One region of the Micromonospora sp. BQ32 genome, then DNA from elsewhere that is predicted to be linked to it. Evidence: riboswitches for the same ligand, from Rfam matches in the RefSeq annotation. Region 1 holds a riboswitch; the other holds the start of a gene.

Region 1 (4,233 bases):
CGGCTGCCGTCCCAGACCCCCGCCGGGGCCTGCGGGTCCCGACCGACGAAGAACGACCGGTACGAGCTGATCGCGTCCAGCAACTCCCGCTCCTCACGGGCGGTCCGCTCCTGGTCGGCGGGCTTGCGGTCCAGGCCGCGCAGCGTCCCGTCGCGCAGCAGGGCCAGCCGGGTGGCGGCTGACTGGTATCCCCGCATCGCCCGCACCCCGGCGTCGCCAGCCACTCGCCGCGCCCAACTGCGGGCGGCGTGCCGCCTGCCGAGACTGCTCAGGGCGGCCACCTCGGGCGGGCTGAGCCAGCCGGCGCGTACGTAGTCGGGCAGGGCCCGCTCGGTGAGCCGGCCCTCCCAGGCACGCAGCCACAGCGCCAGCCCCACCGTGCCGAAGAAGACCGGCACCATGAGGCCCAGGAAGCCGTACAACATGATCATGGCTTCGCCGGTGGCCTGGGTCAGCGTGGGCAGCAGGTTCCACGTGCCGTGCAGCATCATCGCCAGCAGCAGGCCGGCGATCGGGGCGAGCACCCGGATGCGCCGGTCGGCCGTCCGGGAGGCGATACCCAGCCCCACACCGGTCATCGCGGTGAAAAGGGGATGGGCGAACCCGAACAGCAGGATCCGCAGGATGAAGATCGCGATGACCTGCTGGATGCCGGTCGCCGGGCCGTAGCGGTCGGCACCGGACGCGTACCCCAACCCGCCCAGGTAGAGGATGTTCTCCACCATCGCGAAGCCGACCGCGGCGAGCCCGCAGTAGACCAGGCCGTCGGTGATCCCCGACCACTCGCGGCGGCGGAACACCAGCAGCAGGATCGGGCCCAGCGCCTTGGTCAGTTCTTCGATGAACGGCGCCACCAGCACCCCGGTGAGCGCCGACGGCAGGCCCCAGTCGGCGAAACGGTTGGCCGCGAAGTCGTTCACCGTGAGCGAGGCGGCGGTGGAGACGAACGCCCCCCAGGCGAAGCAGAAGATCAGATACTTCAGCGGCTCGGGTTCGTACCGGTCCAACCAGAGGAAGCAGGCGACCAGCACCGGCACCGGCAGGATGGCGGCGACCACCCCGATCAGCAGGGCCTGCACACCGAGCGACTGGCCGAGCGTGAAGACCATGAACACCGCGCACGCCGCGATGAACAGCACCACCCCGGCCAGTACCAGGAACCGCCGCCAGCCCAGTCGCCGCAGCGGCATCCGGGGCGTCTCGGCCACGGGCGGGGCGGCGGGCACAGGCGGGGCGGCGGGCGACGACGGCAGCGGTGAACCGGGCGGGGTGTCGGCCATGCGGTCAGCGTAGCCATCCGCCGCCGGCTGGTTCGGTCGCATCGGTAGCCGCTATGCTGCCGGCAGGTCACGAGCGCCAGCGTCAAGCCCCGGCTTGCTGGCCGGCAACCCTCGTCGAGTTCGCGGTGGGGTGCCCCGGGTGATGACCGGGCCCAGCCCGATCGGTGTGCTGGGCAAGCGCGGACCCCGTCCCGATGTCGCACCCGGGGTCCCTGACCCGGGAGGTTCCGGCGTGTCCGTCACTCTCGTCCCCTCGCTGCCCAGCCTGCCCACCGTGCCGTCGGCGCCGTCCGCGCCGCTCGACGTCCTCGGCGTGCCCGGCGAGATCAACCTGGACTACGCGGCCACTGCGCCGTGCGCGCGGGCCGCCGCCGACGCCGTGGCTGAGCTGCTGCCCTGGTACGCCAGCGTGCATCGCGGAGCGGGGGCGCTGTCGCGACGCTGCACCCTGGCGTACGAGCAGGCCCGGCAGACGATCGGCGACTTCTTCGGCGCTCGCGCCGACGATCACGTGATCTTCACCCGTAACACGACGGACGCGCTCAACCTGTTGGCGCGGGCCGTGCCGGCCGGGACCACGGTGGTCACGTTCGCCGGCGAGCACCATGCCAACCTGCTGCCCTGGCCGCGCGGGTCGGTGCGGCTGCCGGTGCCCACCGACCCCGACGGGGCGGTACGCGACCTCGCCGCCGCCCTCACCGAGCTGCGCCGGGGCAGCAGTCCGGCGCTGCCGGTGCTGGTCGCGGTCACCGGTGCGAGCAATGTGACCGGCGAGCGGTGGCCGGTCGCCGAACTGGCGCGGGTGGCCCACCGGCACGGTGCCCGGATCGTGCTCGACGCCGCGCAACTGGCCCCGCACGCCCCGGTCGACCTGCCCACGCTCGACGTCGACTACCTGGCCGTGTCCGGCCACAAGCTGTACGCGCCGTTCGGCGCGGGCGTGCTGATCGGCCGGGCGGACTGGCTGGACACCGCCCCGCCGTACCTGGCCGGTGGTGGGGCCACCAGCCACGTCGGGCCGGCCACCCACGACGTGACCTGGGCGACCGGCCCGGCCCGACACGAGGGTGGCACCCCGAACCTGCTCGGCGCGGTCGCGCTGGCGGCGGTGTGCGCGGCGCTCGACGAGGCGGACCAAACTGCCGTGGCTGCCCACGAGCAGGACCTGCTGGCCCGGTTGCGGACCGGCCTCGCCGCCCTGCCGCACGTCGTCGAGCTGCGCACCTTCGGCCCGGACGCGCCCCGGGTCGGCATCGTCTCGTTCGTGGTCGCCGGACGGGACTCCGCCGAGGTGGCCGCGCGGCTGGCCGGCGAGCACCACATCGGCGTACGGGATGGGTTGTTCTGTGCCCACCCGCTGGCCCGGCGCCTGCTCACCGAGGCGGCCGGGCGTACCGGCCGGCGGGACCTGCCGCCCACCGCGCTCCGCGCCAGCATCGGGCTGGGCAGCACCGCCGCCCAGGTGGACCGGCTGCTCGCGGCGCTGGCCGAGCTGGGCTGAGGCCCGCCCGGCGGTGACCCGCGCTCAGCCGACCGGCGGGGCGGTAGGTGGCTTCGGGGTCTCGCCGGGCTCGGCGGGCTCACCGACCGGGCGCTCCTGCTCCCCGAAGGCGGTGCGGATCCACCGGTTCGCCTCCTCCTGCTCGATCCCGGAGGCGACCAGCAGGTCGCTCGCGGTGGTGCGGATCTGGGCGATCACCACGCTGCCGGAGAAGCCGACCCCGGCGCCGTATGCCCGGCCGGCCTCGCTGACCGCCCGCAGCGACCGTTCCCGGGCCTTCTCCGGCTCCTCGCCGGCGGCGAACTCGTGCTTGAGCAGCCGGACCGACTCGGCGAGGTGGCCGATCGCGTCCGGCATCGGATCGGGCACCGGTTCCTCGTCCTCGACCAGCGTGACGGACCGGCGGATCAGCGTGCCGCTGTTGCGCATCGCCCGGTCGATCGGGTCGGCCGCCTCCGCGTAGTGGGTCAGCTCGTCGCGGCGGTGCCAGCGGGCCGGGGAGAGGGTGGCGGTCTCCTTCGCCCCCTCGATCGCCTCGCCCAACGTGGCCAGTTCCTCCTTGTTGTTGCGCAGCCTCTCCAGTGCGCTCTGGATGGTGGCGCGGTCCCGGTCGCGCAGCCCGTCGGCGGTGGCGTCGAGCTGGGCGGCGAGCAGGTCCAGCGCGGGTCGGGCGGCACGGTTGATCACTCGGAGTGGGTTCAGTGGCAGCAACACCGCCGTGACCAGCAGCGCGATCCCACCGCCGAGGAACGCGTCGACGAAGCGGGGGATCTCCAGGTTCTGGGTCGACGGGCTCAGCGTCACGATCAGGACCGCCGTGGCCGCCGCCTGGATGACGATCGCCACGCTCGCCCCGGCGAAGATGGTGAGCAGGATCGCCACCGTGACCACCAGGCCGAGCTGCCACGCCCCGGTGCCGAGCAGGTAGATCAGGAGGTCGCCGATCGCCACCCCGATGCCCACCCCGACGATCAACTCCACGGTCCGACGGAACCGCTGGCCGACCGACGCGGCCAGGGTGCCGACCGCGGAGATCGGCGCGAAGACCGGTTGTGGGTTGCCGAGCACCGTGTGCGAGATCAGGTACGCGAGCCCGGCAGCCAGCCCGGCCTGCACGGCGAGTCCGCCGGCCATCCGTACCCGGTGCAGCCGGTCGTGCAGGGTGGCTCGACCGCGGTGGCGCAGCTGTTCGGTGGCTTCGGCGATCCGCGCGCCGTCGATGTCCACCAATCCCTCGCGCAGCGCGGTACGTCGCACCACTCGAGGTCGTTTGTCCCGGGCCACGGCCATGGGCGCGACTACCCGTGGTGGGCTCGCTGAATCCTCCCGTTCCGCGCGTCGCGGGCGGATGCGGCAGACTCGGGCGGTGGTTGATCTGCTGGACCGGTGGCGGGCGGCGGCCCGGGATGCCGGCGCGAGGTCCGATCCGAATACGACCCGGGCCGGGGAGAA
Region 2 (4,233 bases), on a different contig from region 1:
GCTCCAACTGGGCCCGGGCGACCGCGTCCGCCTCGTCCGCACCGAGCTTGCGCAACCGGCGCAGCGCCAGCGTGACGTTGCGCAGCACGCTCATGTGCGGGAAGAGGTTGAACTGCTGGAACACCATGCCCACCCGCTGCCGCAGCGCGTCCGGGTCGTCGTCCAGCACGCTGCGCCCGCCCAGCAGCACGTCGCCCCGGTCCGGTTCGATCAGACGGTTGATGGTGCGCAGCAGGGTGGATTTGCCCGACCCGGACGGGCCGATGACGCAGGCCGTCGCCCCACGCGGCACCGAGAGGTCGACGCCGCGCAGCACCCGGTTCGGTCCGAAGGCGAGGTGCACGTCGCGTACGTCGAGGCTGACCGAGGTCGTGGTGGTGGTGGTGGTCATCGCCGATCTCCTTGCGTGGCGGCGTACGACGCGGTGTCGTCGTCCTCCTCGGTGGACGCGGGGGCCGGCCGACCGTCGCGCAGCCGCCGGTCGATCCAGTTGACGACGTGCGTCAGCGGGACGGTCAACGCCAGGTAGCAGAGCCCTGCCAGCAGCAGCGCCGACTCGTTGCCGGTGGTGGCCGCGTAGTCCTGCCCGATCCGGAACAGCTCCCGCTGGCTGGCCACCAGGCCGAGGAAGTAGACCAGGCTGGAGTCCTTGATCAGCGCGATGAGCTGGTTCACCCAGGCCGGCAGCACCCGCCGGATGCCCTGCGGGATGATCACCAACCGCATCGCGTCGGCCCAGGAGAAGCCGAGCGCCCGGGCGCCCTCCAACTGGGCGGCCTCCACCGACTGGATGCCCGAGCGGAAGATCTCCCCGATGTACGCGGCGGCGATGAGCGACAGCGCCAGGATGCCCAACGGGTACGGATCCGGCCCCCAGACCTGCATGCCCAGCGGGGCCAGCCCGACGCCGATCAGCAGGATCGTCGCGGCGGCCGGCAGCCCCCGGAACACGTCGGTGTAGACCCGCGCCGGCCAGCGCAACCAGCGGCTGCGGGAGATCCCGGCGACGGCCAGCAGCAGGCCCAGCACCGAGCCGAGCAGGGCGGCGGAGACCGCCAGGATCAGGGTGTTGGGCAACCCGACGGTCAGCATCTCGGGCAGCGCCTCGCGCATCGAGTCCCAGTCGAAGAAGGTTTCCCACAGGGTGCTCAACGGATCCATTGGTCGCTCCTCCTACCGCCCCGCTCGCTCGTCACCGGCTCAGGACGCGGCCGACGCGGACGCCGACGGGCCCGTCGGCGCAGCCGACACCGACGGCGTGGCCGACGTGGACGGGGCCGTCACCGTGCCGCTGCCCGGGGTGAAGTCCGCCGGGATCGGCCGGCCCGGGTAGTACTGCGCCTGCAAACGACTCCAGGTGCCATCGGCGATGACCTCGTCGAGGCCCTTGTTCAGCGCCTCGCGCAGCTTGTCGCTCCCCTTGGCCACGGCGTACGCCGTCGGTGCCGGGCTGAGCTGCTTGGCCGCCACGGTGATCTTGCCGTTGCTGTCGGTGGCCGACTTCTCGCCGATCTCCGCCGGGGCGATCCAGGCGTCGGCGGTGCCCGCCTTGAGCTGGTTGATCGCGCCGTTGTAGTCCGGCACCCGAACCGGGTTGAGCTGCTTGCCGGTGGCGTAGTCGTCCTGGACGGTGCCCTGCACCACCACGACCCGCTTGCCGGCCAGCTGGTCGAAGCTGGTGATCGGCGAGCCGGCCGGGACGTCCAGACCGAAGTAGCCGAAGTCGTAGCCGTTGCCGAAGTCGACTGTCTTCTTCCGGGCCTCGGTGATGGTGATCGAGGAGCTGCCCACGTCGAACTTGCGGTTGTTGACCTGGCTGAGCAGCGCGGAGAAGTCGGTGCCGACGAACTCGACGGTGAGGCCGAGCTTGCCGGCCACAGCGGTCAGCAGGTCGTTGTCGAAGCCGGTGAACTTGCCGTCCTTGAGGTACACGTTCGGCGGGGCGTCGGTCAGCGTGCCGGCGCGCAGCACGCCCGGCTGGGCCAGGCCGTACGGGTTGGCGGTGGCGTCGGACGAGCTGTCGTCGCCGCAGGCGGTGAGGGCGGTGGCGGCCAGGATCGTGGCCGCGCCCAGGGCGGCGGCGCGGGTCAGGGCAGGAAGGAATCGCACGGGTGTCTCCGAAGGGTGGTGTCTCGGCGCGCACGGGCGTGCGCCACCGACGGCGCGCCCGATGGGCGTACCGGTGGGGAGGAGTTCGGGAAGGGGGGTGCTAGAGCGTGATGCCGCGACGACAGGCGGCGCTGCACATTCGCATCATGTCCACGTGCCGTCGCCGGGTCAGTGCGGGCGAGGGTCGACCGGTGCGGGAGTCCGCGACGTCGGTCGGTGGGGCGGTGCTGAGGATGCGCATGGTTCTCCCGGGTCTGTGCTGACCTGGGTGCCAGGCCACGCTTGCACCGACGTCGTGCCGGTGCCTGGTCTTCACCCGGGGCACCCCACCGCGGAGGAGGGTTGCCGGCCAGCGAGCCGGGGCTTCGCGCTGGCGCTCATGACCTGGCCCGAGGCTAGCAGCACCAACGGGTGGGCCGTCCAGTCGTTATGACCACGCTCACCGTGCGCGACGGCTTGCGCAGGATCTCCCGGGTCACCGAGGCGATGGCGCCCTGTCCGAACGCCAGGTAGCGCAGGAAGTTGCGAACCGGGCCGCCCTCGGACCACTCGAAGTAGATGTGCGGACGCCGACGGCTGCGGTCCCGGATCTCCAGCAGCTGGGCGGCGAGCGCGGTGGGCACCGACGAGCTGGCCAGGCTGAGCACCGGGAAACGGCCGTCGACCACGCCGCCGCGGACCAGTAGTTCGGTTTCGAAGTCGGACGGGTCGGTGACCTTGACCTCGACGAAGATGACGTCGCTGTCGTCGGGGAAGTCGTTGTCCGCCATGGTCTGGGCCAGCTTGGCGCGGTACTCCGCCTCGTCACGTCGGTCGGGTTCGTGCGCGATGAGGCGGATCCGCCGTCCAGCCCGTTCGTCGATCATCCGGGCCGCGGCGGGGAGTATCCGCCCGATGGGCCGCCACCGTCCGTCGGTGCGCGGAACCCAACCGACGCCACGGCGGGTTTCGGGCCCAGGACAGGGGGGAAGCAGCGCCCCGGGCTGGAGGGGACGGCACCGGGGGAGGGGACAGGGCATGGTCGGCGGCCGTCGCTTCCGCCCGGGTGGCGGCTTCGGCCGCCAGCTCGACGAGTACGAGACGAGGGTCGGTGCGGCTCCGTCCGCGGAGTCGCCCGCAGCGTCCCACGGTGGCCTGGTGGACAGCGCGGTCTACATCCAAGGGCACCGGTTCGCCTCGCCGTCCGGCCTCGCCGAGACGTACCGCTGCCTCCAGGAGCAGGACGACGCGATGGCCTGGATCGGGTTGTACCGGCCCGACATCGGCCAGATCACCTCGTTGGCCCGGGAGTTTCGGCTGCACGACCTGGCGGTCGAGGACGCCATCAACGCCCACCAGCGGCCCAAGCTGGAGCGGTACGCGCACACCCTGTTCGTGGTGCTGCGCGCCGCCCGCTATGACGACCTCCGGGAGGAGGTCGAGTTCTCCGAGCTGCACCTGTTCATCGGGCCGGGCTTCGTGGTCACCGTCCGACACGGTGAGGCACCGGACCTGGCCGCGGTGCGGCGGCGGATGGAGACCGAGGCGCAGATGCTCGCCCGGGGCCCGGAAGCCGTCCTGTACGCGATCCTCGACCAGGTCGTCGACGGGTACGCGCCGGTGGTGGCCGGACTGGAGAACGACATCGACGAGATCGAGACCCAGGTGTTCGGCGGCGACCCGAACGCCAGCCGGCGCATCTACGGCCTCAGCCGCGAGGTCATCCAGTTCCAGCGGGCCGCCCGCCCCCTGCTCAGCGTCCTCGACGCGCTGGCCGACGGCGCCGGTGCCGCCAGTGCGGACGAGGAGTTGCGCCGCTACCTGCGCGACGTGACCGACCACCTGACCCAGGTGGTGGAGCGGGTGGACGGTTTCCGGCACCTGTTGCAGAACATCCTCACCGTCAACGCCACCCTCGTCTCGCAGCAGCAGAACGAGGAAATGCGCAGCCTCACCGCGGCCAGCTACAGCCAGAACGAGGAGCTGAAGAAGGTCTCCTCCTGGGCGGCGATCCTATTCGCTCCCACGCTCATCGGCACCGTGTACGGCATGAACTTCGTCCACATGCCGGAGCTGAACTGGCGCTTCGGCTACCTCTTCGCGCTGCTGTTGATGCTGCTGGTCTGCGGCACCCTCTACGTGATC

The links. Region 1 has a riboswitch for S-adenosylmethionine ahead of AC5L30_RS12710 (aminotransferase class V-fold PLP-dependent enzyme). Riboswitches for the same ligand answer to the same signal wherever they lie in the genome.
Region 2: another riboswitch for S-adenosylmethionine. It lies ahead of AC5L30_RS07690 (ABC transporter substrate-binding protein); the one in region 1 lies ahead of AC5L30_RS12710 (aminotransferase class V-fold PLP-dependent enzyme).

Annotation. Positions count from the first base shown of each region.
Region 1 is NZ_JCADBI010000005.1:129,140-133,372, forward strand. It holds partial or broken gene AC5L30_RS12705 (PrsW family intramembrane metalloprotease) at 1-1,322, opposite strand, end outside; SAM riboswitch class IV at 1,346-1,466, shown strand; gene AC5L30_RS12710 (aminotransferase class V-fold PLP-dependent enzyme) at 1,513-2,781, shown strand; gene AC5L30_RS12715 (FUSC family protein) at 2,806-4,008, opposite strand; gene AC5L30_RS12720 (HD domain-containing protein) at 4,148-4,233, shown strand, end outside.
Region 2 is NZ_JCADBI010000003.1:151,115-155,347, forward strand. It holds gene AC5L30_RS07680 (amino acid ABC transporter ATP-binding protein) at 1-391, opposite strand, end outside; gene AC5L30_RS07685 (amino acid ABC transporter permease) at 388-1,161, opposite strand; gene AC5L30_RS07690 (ABC transporter substrate-binding protein) at 1,201-2,109, opposite strand; SAM riboswitch class IV at 2,383-2,494, opposite strand; gene AC5L30_RS07695 (hypothetical protein) at 2,505-2,975, opposite strand; gene corA (magnesium/cobalt transporter CorA) at 3,127-4,233, shown strand, end outside.